One region of the Streptomyces sp. KM273126 genome, then DNA from elsewhere that is predicted to be linked to it. Evidence: riboswitches for the same ligand, from Rfam matches in the RefSeq annotation. Region 1 holds a riboswitch; the other holds the start of a gene.
The links. Region 1 has a riboswitch for glycine ahead of gcvT (glycine cleavage system aminomethyltransferase GcvT). Riboswitches for the same ligand answer to the same signal wherever they lie in the genome.
Positions count from the first base shown of each region.

Region 2: another riboswitch for glycine. It lies ahead of gcvP (aminomethyl-transferring glycine dehydrogenase); the one in region 1 lies ahead of gcvT (glycine cleavage system aminomethyltransferase GcvT).

Region 1 is NZ_SJXB02000001.1:4,063,919-4,068,329, reverse strand. It holds gene E0500_RS17535 (enhanced serine sensitivity protein SseB C-terminal domain-containing protein) at 1-284, opposite strand, end outside; gene E0500_RS17530 (enhanced serine sensitivity protein SseB) at 483-1,259, opposite strand; gene E0500_RS17525 (AAA family ATPase) at 1,389-2,075, opposite strand; glycine riboswitch at 2,295-2,402, shown strand; gene gcvT (glycine cleavage system aminomethyltransferase GcvT) at 2,567-3,700, shown strand; gene gcvH (glycine cleavage system protein GcvH) at 3,846-4,223, shown strand; gene glyA (serine hydroxymethyltransferase) at 4,239-4,411, shown strand, end outside.
Region 2 is NZ_SJXB02000002.1:1,396,288-1,400,698, forward strand. It holds gene E0500_RS36725 (DNA polymerase IV) at 1-1,125, shown strand, start outside; gene E0500_RS36730 (PRC-barrel domain-containing protein) at 1,285-1,653, opposite strand; glycine riboswitch at 1,775-1,869, shown strand; gene gcvP (aminomethyl-transferring glycine dehydrogenase) at 2,045-4,411, shown strand, end outside.

The DNA.
Region 1 (4,411 bases):
ACGTCGAGGCCGTCGACCACTTCGTAACTGCGGTTCCAGCCGCTGGCCGAGAGCTCCTGGGCGGAGGTGACGCACGGGGCGTATCCGTGGCCCTCCACCTCCATGTTCCCGTACTGGGCGTCCGGGGAGCCGGCCTGGCCGTGCCACAGCAGCATCCAGACCTGGCCGGAGGACGGGGTCGCGAGCGCGCGCAGCAACGCCTCGTAGGCGTCGTAACGCCCGGGCGTCACCTGGCGCAGCATGTGGTCGACCTGGCCGGTCGCGGCGGTGCCGCTGGCGCTCACCTTTTACCGCCCCTTCAGTTGGACCCGCGGTATATGAAACCAGCTTAGGCGCTGGGCCGGGATAGCCGGTGGCAGCTCGGGGCCAGGTGTGATCTGTGGACTGCGGGCTCGTCGTGGCTTGTCGCGCCCACGCGGCGGAGCCGCACATCGATACAGCCCCACGCCCCTTACGGAACGCGCCCCTTTCAGGGGCGCGCCCTAGTAACCCTGCTGATGGAACGGCCGCACCTTCTCGCGCATCCACTCGCCCACCGGGTCCTGGGCCACGTCGAGGAAGACCATGTTCACGGCGTACCTGACGGGGGCCTTGGCCAGCGCGCGTCCCAGGGCGTCCAGGGGCAGGGCGCGGTCGGTCTCCCAGGAGGCCAGTTCGACGCCGATGAACATCACCGGGTCGGCGGTCTCGATGGCGGCCAGGCAGCGGCGGGCGCTGAGCACGACGCCGGTCCCGGCGAACTCGGCCGAGGCCGCGGTGAGGAAGTCCACGGGGTCGTCCTGCCAGTCCGGCTCGAACAGCCGTACCCTGGCGCCGCTCGCCGCCCCGTCCAGCGGGGTCCGCCCGGCCCGGCACAGCTCGGCCACGGCGGGCGGCGGCAGCGGTACACCGACCACGCCGTCCGGGTTCACCGCGATGCCGACGTGCGGGGGCAGCCCGCGCGCGAACTCGACGGCGGGCGCGATCGTGTACGACATGTGGTTGCCGACGACCTGGCGGAACTGCTCCTCGGAGCTGAAGACCGGCACATACGCCTGCCCCTCGATCTGCGTCGTCGGCAGGTCGAGGGGGCCACTGTGCGGGCCGCCGCCCTCGGGCAGGGGCACCCACAGGAAGCTGCGGGCGAGCACCTCCACGATCCGTCCGCCCGCGCTCGGCTGGCCGAGGGCCGCCGAGAGCACCTCCTCCAGCTCGTTGCCGGGCCATCCGCCGTGCGGGTGGGGGTGTGCCTGTGCCGGGAAGTCCGCCGGGATATCCATCTGCTGCCTACCGCTTGTTCTCCGAACCGCTGCTGTGACTGAACCCTAATGGGCGCCTCGGGGCCCGCGCCCCTGTGCAAGCCGCGAACAGCCCGAGGCGCGGGGCGCGGCCCCGGGCAGCGCGGCCCCTCACCCCGCGAAGTCGATCCGCTTCAACACGCCCGCCGCTGCCCGGTCCAGCAGCACCGCGCCCCCGCACCCCTCCGGCAGCCGCCCCTTCTCCACCGACCGCAGCAGCCGGGCCGTCGCCGCCCGATGCCGCGCGAAGGCGTAGTGCGACACCCCGCGGCCGCGCTCCCGCTGGCCCTCGCGGGCCTCGTCGGGGGTGACGTCGAGGAGCAGCAGATGCAGCGTGCCGCCCCGGCGGCGGGCCTCACGGGCGAGCCAGCCGCGCACCCAGGCCTGCGTGCCGCAGTCGTGCACGACGACACCGGCGCCGGAGCGCAGGGCGCGGTGCAGTCCGGCGTAGTGGGCGATCCGCACGAAGGGCCGGTAGAGCGCGTACGGCAGGACGCGGGCCAGGCGCGCGTCCCACCGGTCGCGGGTGTCCTGGGAGTCGATGCGCGGGCCGTACACCGTCCGCCGCATGAGGGTCGACTTGCCGCTGCCGGGGAGTCCCGTGACGGCGACGAGGTCTTTCGCACCGAAGGTCAGTCCGTGGGGGCTGCGGCCCGAGCGCTCCCGCAGGTCGCGGACGACCGCCGTCCGGAACGGCCCGCACGCCTCCCCGGCCGGGGCCGTCCGTCGCTCGGGCAGCGCGATGCCATAGGTCGTCGCGTACGCCGTGGTCCTGTTCACCGTGATCGTCCTCCCCATGGGTCTGGAGTCCCATCCCCCTAGAGTGTAAAGAGAAGGTAATGCCCGCTGCCTGCCTTTTCTGTTCTCGTACCGCCACAGCCCTGCTACAGAACGCTGTGCCTCGCCGTGAATCCTGTGCGTCGCCTGTGCGAGGCCTTCCGGCCACCCGTGCGGGCGCCCCTGCCGTGCCGGACCGATGCGTGCAATGATGTGCGCGCCAACTGCATACCGGCCGCTTGAATCCGCGCGGGAGAGTCCCCAGCCGAGTACGACGCGTACTTCTGGGGCGCCGAAGGAGCAAGTCCCTCCCTTGAATCTCTCAGGCCCAGTCACCGCGCGGGCGAGGCACATCTGGAAAGCGGGCCGCCCCGGACTCACGGGCGCGGCTCCACCCAAGGTGCAAGCCGTGACCAACCGGGGCATCCGTGGTCATGGCGAACCTCTCAGGTTCCGATGACAGATGGGGAGGAACGACCTCGCCTTCCCCCGTCTTCCTGGGAGCAGAACCGATGAGCAGCAGCCCTCTCCGCCGCACCGCGCTCGATGCCCTGCATCGCTCGCTCGGCGCGACGATGACCGACTTCGCCGGCTGGGACATGCCCCTGCGGTACGGCTCCGAGCGTGACGAGCACAACGCCGTCCGCACCAGGGCGGGCCTCTTCGACCTCTCGCACATGGGCGAGATCACCGTGACGGGACCACAGGCGGCGGCACTGCTGGACCACGCGCTGGTCGGCAACATCGGGGGCGTACGGGTCGGCCGCGCCCGCTACACCATGATCTGCCGCGAGGACGGCGGCATCCTCGACGACCTGATCGTCTACCGGCTGGCCGAGACCGAGGCCGGGGCCTCTCACTACATGGTCGTCGCCAACGCCTCGAACGCCCAGGTGGTGCTGGACGCGCTCATGGAGCGGTCCGCCGGCTTCGACGCCGAGGTGCGCGACGACCGGGACGCCTACGCCCTGATCGCCGTCCAGGGCCCCGAGTCCCCCGGCATCCTCGCCTCCCTCACCGACGCCGACCTGGAGGGCCTGAAGTACTACGCGGGCCTGCCCGGCACGGTCGCGGGAGTGCCCGCCCTCATCGCCCGCACCGGCTACACCGGTGAGGACGGCTTCGAGCTGTTCGTGAAGCCCGAGCACGCCGTCGAACTGTGGCAGGCGCTGACCAAGGCGGGCGAGGGCGCCGGCCTCGTCCCCTGCGGGCTGTCCTGCCGGGACACCCTGCGCCTGGAGGCGGGCATGCCGCTGTACGGGCACGAGCTGTCGACCTCGCTCACCCCCTTCGACGCGGGCCTCGGTCGGGTCGTGAAGTTCGAGAAGGAGGGCGACTTCGTGGGGCGCAAGGCGCTCACCGAGGCCGCCGCCAGGGCCGGGGCCAACCCGCCGCGCGTCCTCGTCGGCCTGGTCGCCGAGGGCCGTCGCGTCCCGCGTGCCGGGTACGCCGTGGTCGCCGACGGCACGGTGATCGGCGAGGTCACCTCCGGGGCGCCCTCCCCCACCCTCGGCAAGCCGATCGCGATGGCGTACGTCGACGCCGCGCACTCCGCGCCCGGCACGCCCGGTGTCGGCGTGGACATCCGGGGCACCCACGAGCCGTACGAGGTCGTGGCACTGCCGTTCTACAAGCGGCAGAAGTAGCAGAAGTAACAGAAGTAGAAGAAGAAGCGGAGACGCCGAGCGCCACCGCCCCGAGCGTGGCCCCGCGCACACTTCCGCTGTTCACCTACGTTTCCCGTAGTACCCCATTCATCACCGCTCCCCCGCGTACAGGAGAATTCAGGCCATGAGCAACCCCCAGCAGCTGCGCTACAGCAAGGAGCACGAGTGGCTGTCGGCCGCCGAGGACGGCGTCGCGACGGTCGGCATCACGGAGCACGCGGCCAACGCGCTCGGCGATGTCGTCTTCGTCCAGCTTCCCGACGTGGGCTCCGCGGTCGCCGCGGGCGAGACCTGCGGAGAGCTGGAGTCGACCAAGTCCGTCAGCGACCTGTACGCCCCGGTCACCGGTGAGGTCACCGAGATCAACGAGGACGTGGTCAACGACCCGTCACTGGTCAACTCCGCCCCGTTCGAGGGCGGCTGGCTGTTCAAGGTACGTCTCGCGGAGGAGCCGGCCGACCTGCTCTCCGCCGACGAGTACACCGCTTTTTCCGCCGGCTGAGGAGTCCTGCGCCTGATGTCCGTTCTGAACACGCCCCTGCACGAGCTCGACCCGGAGGTCGCCGCCGCGGTCGACGCCGAGCTCGACCGCCAGCAGTCCACCCTGGAGATGATCGCCTCCGAGAACTTCGCTCCGCTCGCGGTCATGGAGGCGCAGGGCTCGGTCCTGACCAACAAGTACGCCGAGGG
Region 2 (4,411 bases), on a different contig from region 1:
CTGTCGCCGCTGGTGGAGCCGCTGAGCCTGGACGAGGCGTTCGTCGACCTGGAGGCCGGGGGAGCGGCCTGGGACGCGGAGTCGGCGCGGCTCACCGGGACGAAGCTGCGTTCGGACATCCGGGCCGTGACCGGGCTGACCGGATCTGTGGGGCTCGCCGCGTCCAAGATGCTCGCGAAAATCGCGTCCGAGGAGGCCAAGCCCGACGGGCTCTTGCTCATCGTGCCCGGGACCGAGCGGGCGCTGCTCGGGCCCAAGTCGGTGCGGATCCTGCCAGGAGTGGGGCCCACAACCGGCGACCATCTGCGGCGGGCCGGCATCACGACGGTCGAGGAGATCGTGGAGGCCGGTGAGGACGAGCTCGTGCGGCTGGTGGGGAAGGCCCACGGGCACGGCCTGTACGCCATGGCGCTGGCGCACGACGACCGTCCCGTGGTGGCCGAGCGGGACACGAAGTCCGTTTCGGTGGAGGACACCTACGACATGGACATCCACGACCGGGTCCGGGTCCGCACGGAGGTGCAACGGCTCGCGGACCGGTGCGTGCGGCGGCTGCGTGCGGCGCGGCTGTCCGGGCGGACCATAGTGCTGAAGGTGAGGCGGTACGACTTCTCGACGCTCACCCGGTCCGAAACGCTGCGCGGGCCCACGGACGACCCGGCCGTGGTGCGGGAGACGGCGGCGCGACTGCTGGAGGCCGTGGACACCACGGGAGGCGTACGGCTGCTCGGGGTGGGCGTCAGCGGGCTCGCCGACTACACGCAGGAGGACCTGTTCGCTCAGGCGGCGGGGGAGACACACCTCGACGACGAGGACACGCTGGAGGAGCCTGCCCGGGAGGATTCCGCACTCGTCGAGCGGCGGTGGCCCGCCGGGCACGACGTATGTCATGCCGAGTACGGGCACGGGTGGGTGCAGGGCAGTGGGCTGGGCCGTGTCACCGTGCGCTTCGAGACACCCGACTCGGCACCCGGTCGCGTCCGTACCTTCCGTACCGACGATCCGGCCCTGCAGCCGGCCGATCCGCTGCCGCTGATACCGGCGGGGCCAGGGCAGTCGGAGGTGACGGCAGTGGGGCGGAAGGCGAGCCCCGGGTCGCAAGGGGCCGTTGCGGCGAAAGAGTGAACTCGAATGGCGGGAGGCGGGTGGCAGGACCTGAGCCGCCTAGGCGTGCGTTTGGCGCTGGGCGGACGGTCGGGGCATGAGGGCGCCGGGTGGCGGGCTGCCCGGCTCCGCCGCCCGGCGCTGCGGGACGAGTCGTCGTGGTCGTGGGGCTGTGGCGGCTCAGGCCTCCTCCGTGCCCGCGATGCGGCCGAATTCGCTGTCCACCGGGGGAGGAGGGGCGATGTCCAGGCCGTAGTGGTGGTAGAGCTGGAGTTCCTGTTCCGGGGAGAGATGGCGGCCGACGCCGAAGTCGGGGGCGTCCTTGATGAGGGCGCGGTCGAAGGGGACGCGGAGGGCTCCCTCGACCAGTTCGCTGGGCTCCAGGGGGACGAAGGCGTCTCGGCTGAACAGGCCCATGCGTATCGCCGCCCACTCGGGGATTCCTGTCGCGTCGTCGAGGTACACCTCGTCGACGGTGCCGATCTTGGTGCCCTTGCGGTCGAACGCTTTGCGGCCGATCAGGTTGCGCGGATCGATGTCGGTCTGCACGGGCCCTCCAAGTGATCGCATATGGAGCAACGCATCCGTAACACTACGAAAAGCCACATTGGGGAAGGTGGCCACTCGAAGACGCGTGCGTTGAACGCGCTGGTAGGCTGACAGCGGCTGCTGACCCCGTGCGGGAGAGTCCTCCGGCATCGTCGGAGGCGCCGAAGGAGCAACTCCTCCCCGGAATCTCTCAGGCCCCTGTACCGCACGGACGAGGTCACTCTGGAAAGCAGAGCGGGTGTCAACGGCTTCCGCTCTCACCGACGGTGAAAGCCGGGACCCTCGGGTGACCCGGCGAAGCTCTCAGGTTGAGATGACAGAGGGGGAGGCCGTCCGGGCGCCCGTGCCGTGGTGCCCCTCGAAGGTCGCGTCAGACCAGGAGGCCTCCGCAATGACCGCCGATCGCATCCCGCTCTCCGAGCTCGAACAGGGCACCCCGTTCGAGCAGCGCCACATAGGCCCCGACCTGGAGGCCAGGGCGAAGATGCTCGCCCAGGTCGGGTACGGCTCGCTCGACGAGCTGACCACCGCCGCGGTGCCGGACGTGATCAAGAACGCCGACCGGCTGGAGCTGCCGGGCGCGCGTACCGAGGCGGAGGTTCTCGCCGAGCTGCGCTCCCTCGCGGACCGCAACCAGGTGCTGGACTCCATGATCGGGCTCGGCTACCACGGGACGTTCACGCCGCCCGTCATCCTGCGGAACGTCATGGAGAACCCGGCCTGGTACACGGCCTACACGCCGTATCAGCCGGAGATCTCGCAGGGGCGCCTCGAAGCGCTGCTGAACTTCCAGACGATGGTCGCCGAACTGACCGGTCTGCCGACCTCGGGTGCCTCGTTGCTCGACGAGGGCACCGCGGCCGCGGAGGCGATGGCGCTGTCGCGGCGCGTCGGCAAGAACAAGAAGGGCCTGTTCCTGGTCGACGCGGACGCGCTGCCGCAGACCATCGCGGTGATCGAGACGCGTGCCGAGCCGACCGGCGTCGAGGTCGTCGTCGCCGATCTGAGTGAGGGCATTCCGGCCAGGATCGCCGAGCGCGAGATCAACGGCGTCTTCCTGCAGTACCCCGGCGCCTCCGGTGCCGTACGCGACCTCAAGCCCGTCATCAAGCAGGCGCACGAGCTGGGCGCCCTGGTCACCGTGGCTGCCGACCTGCTAGCGCTCACGCTGCTGACCTCGCCCGGAGAGCTGGGTGCCGACATCGCGGTCGGGACGACGCAGCGCTTCGGTGTGCCGATGGGCTTCGGCGGGCCGCACGCCGGCTACATGGCCGTGCACGAGAAGTTCGCCCGCAGCCTGCCCGGGCGGCTCGTCGGCGTCTCCGTGGACGCGGACGGGCACAAGGCGTACCGGCTCGCCCTGCAGACGCGGGAGCAGCACATCCGCCGTGAGAAGGCGACCAGCAACATCTGCACTGCCCAGGTGCTGCTCGCTGTGATGGCCGGCATGTACGCCGTGTACCACGGGCCCGAGGGACTGAAAGCCATCGCCCGGCGCACTCACCGGTACGCCACGATCCTCGCCGCCGGCCTCACCGCGGGCGGGGTCGAGGTCGTGCACGGCGCTTACTTCGACACGCTGACCACGCGGGTGCCGGGGCGGGCCGCCGAGATCGTCGCGGCCGCACGCGAGCACGGGGTGAACCTGCGGCTCGTGGACGCCGACCAGGTGTCGATCGCGTGCGACGAGACCACCACGCGGGCTCAGCTCGGCGCGGTGTGGACGGCGTTCGGCGTCAAGGGCGACATCGAGGCGCTGGACGCGGCGGCGGAGGACACGCTGCCGGCCGCGCTGCTGCGCACCGACGACTACCTGACCCACCCGGTCTTCCACCAGCACCGCTCCGAGACCGCGATGCTGCGCTACCTGCGCAGGCTGGCCGACCGTGACTACGCCCTCGACCGCGGCATGATCCCGCTGGGCTCCTGCACGATGAAGCTCAACGCGACCACTGAGATGGAGCCGGTCACCTGGCCGGAGTTCGGGCAGATGCACCCCTTCGCGCCCGCCGAGCAGGCGCAGGGCTACCTCACGCTCATCACCGAGCTGGAGGTACGTCTGGCCGAGGTCACCGGGTACGACAGGGTGTCGCTGCAGCCGAACGCGGGTTCGCAGGGTGAACTGGCCGGTCTGCTCGCCGTACGTGGCTACCACCGGGCCAACGGCGACGAGCAGCGCACCGTCTGCCTCATTCCGTCCTCCGCGCACGGCACGAACGCGGCCAGCGCAGTGATGGCCGGCATGAAGGTCGTCGTCGTGAAGACCGCCGAGGACGGCGAGATCGACGTCGAGGACCTGCGGGCCAAGATCGAGCAGTACCGCGACGAGCTGGCGGTGCTGATGATCACGTACCCGTCGACGCACGGCGTGTTCGAGGAGCACGTCGCCGACGTCTGCGCGGCCGTGCACGACGCCGGCGGTCAGGTGTACATCGACGGTGCGAACCTCAACGCGCTGGTGGGCCTGGCCAAGCCGGGTCACTTCGGCGGTGACGTCTCGCACCTGAACCTGCACAAGACGTTCTGCATCCCGCACGGGGGCGGCGGTCCGGGTGTCGGCCCCGTCGGTGTACGGGCGCACCTGGCGCCGTACCTGCCGAACCACCCGCTCCAGCCCGCGGCCGGTCCGGAGACGGGTGTGGGCCCGATCTCGGCAGCCCCCTGGGGCTCCGCGGGCATCCTGCCCATCTCGTGGGCGTACGTCCGCCTCATGGGCGGTGAGGGTCTCAAGCGCGCCACGCAGGTGGCGGTCCTCAGC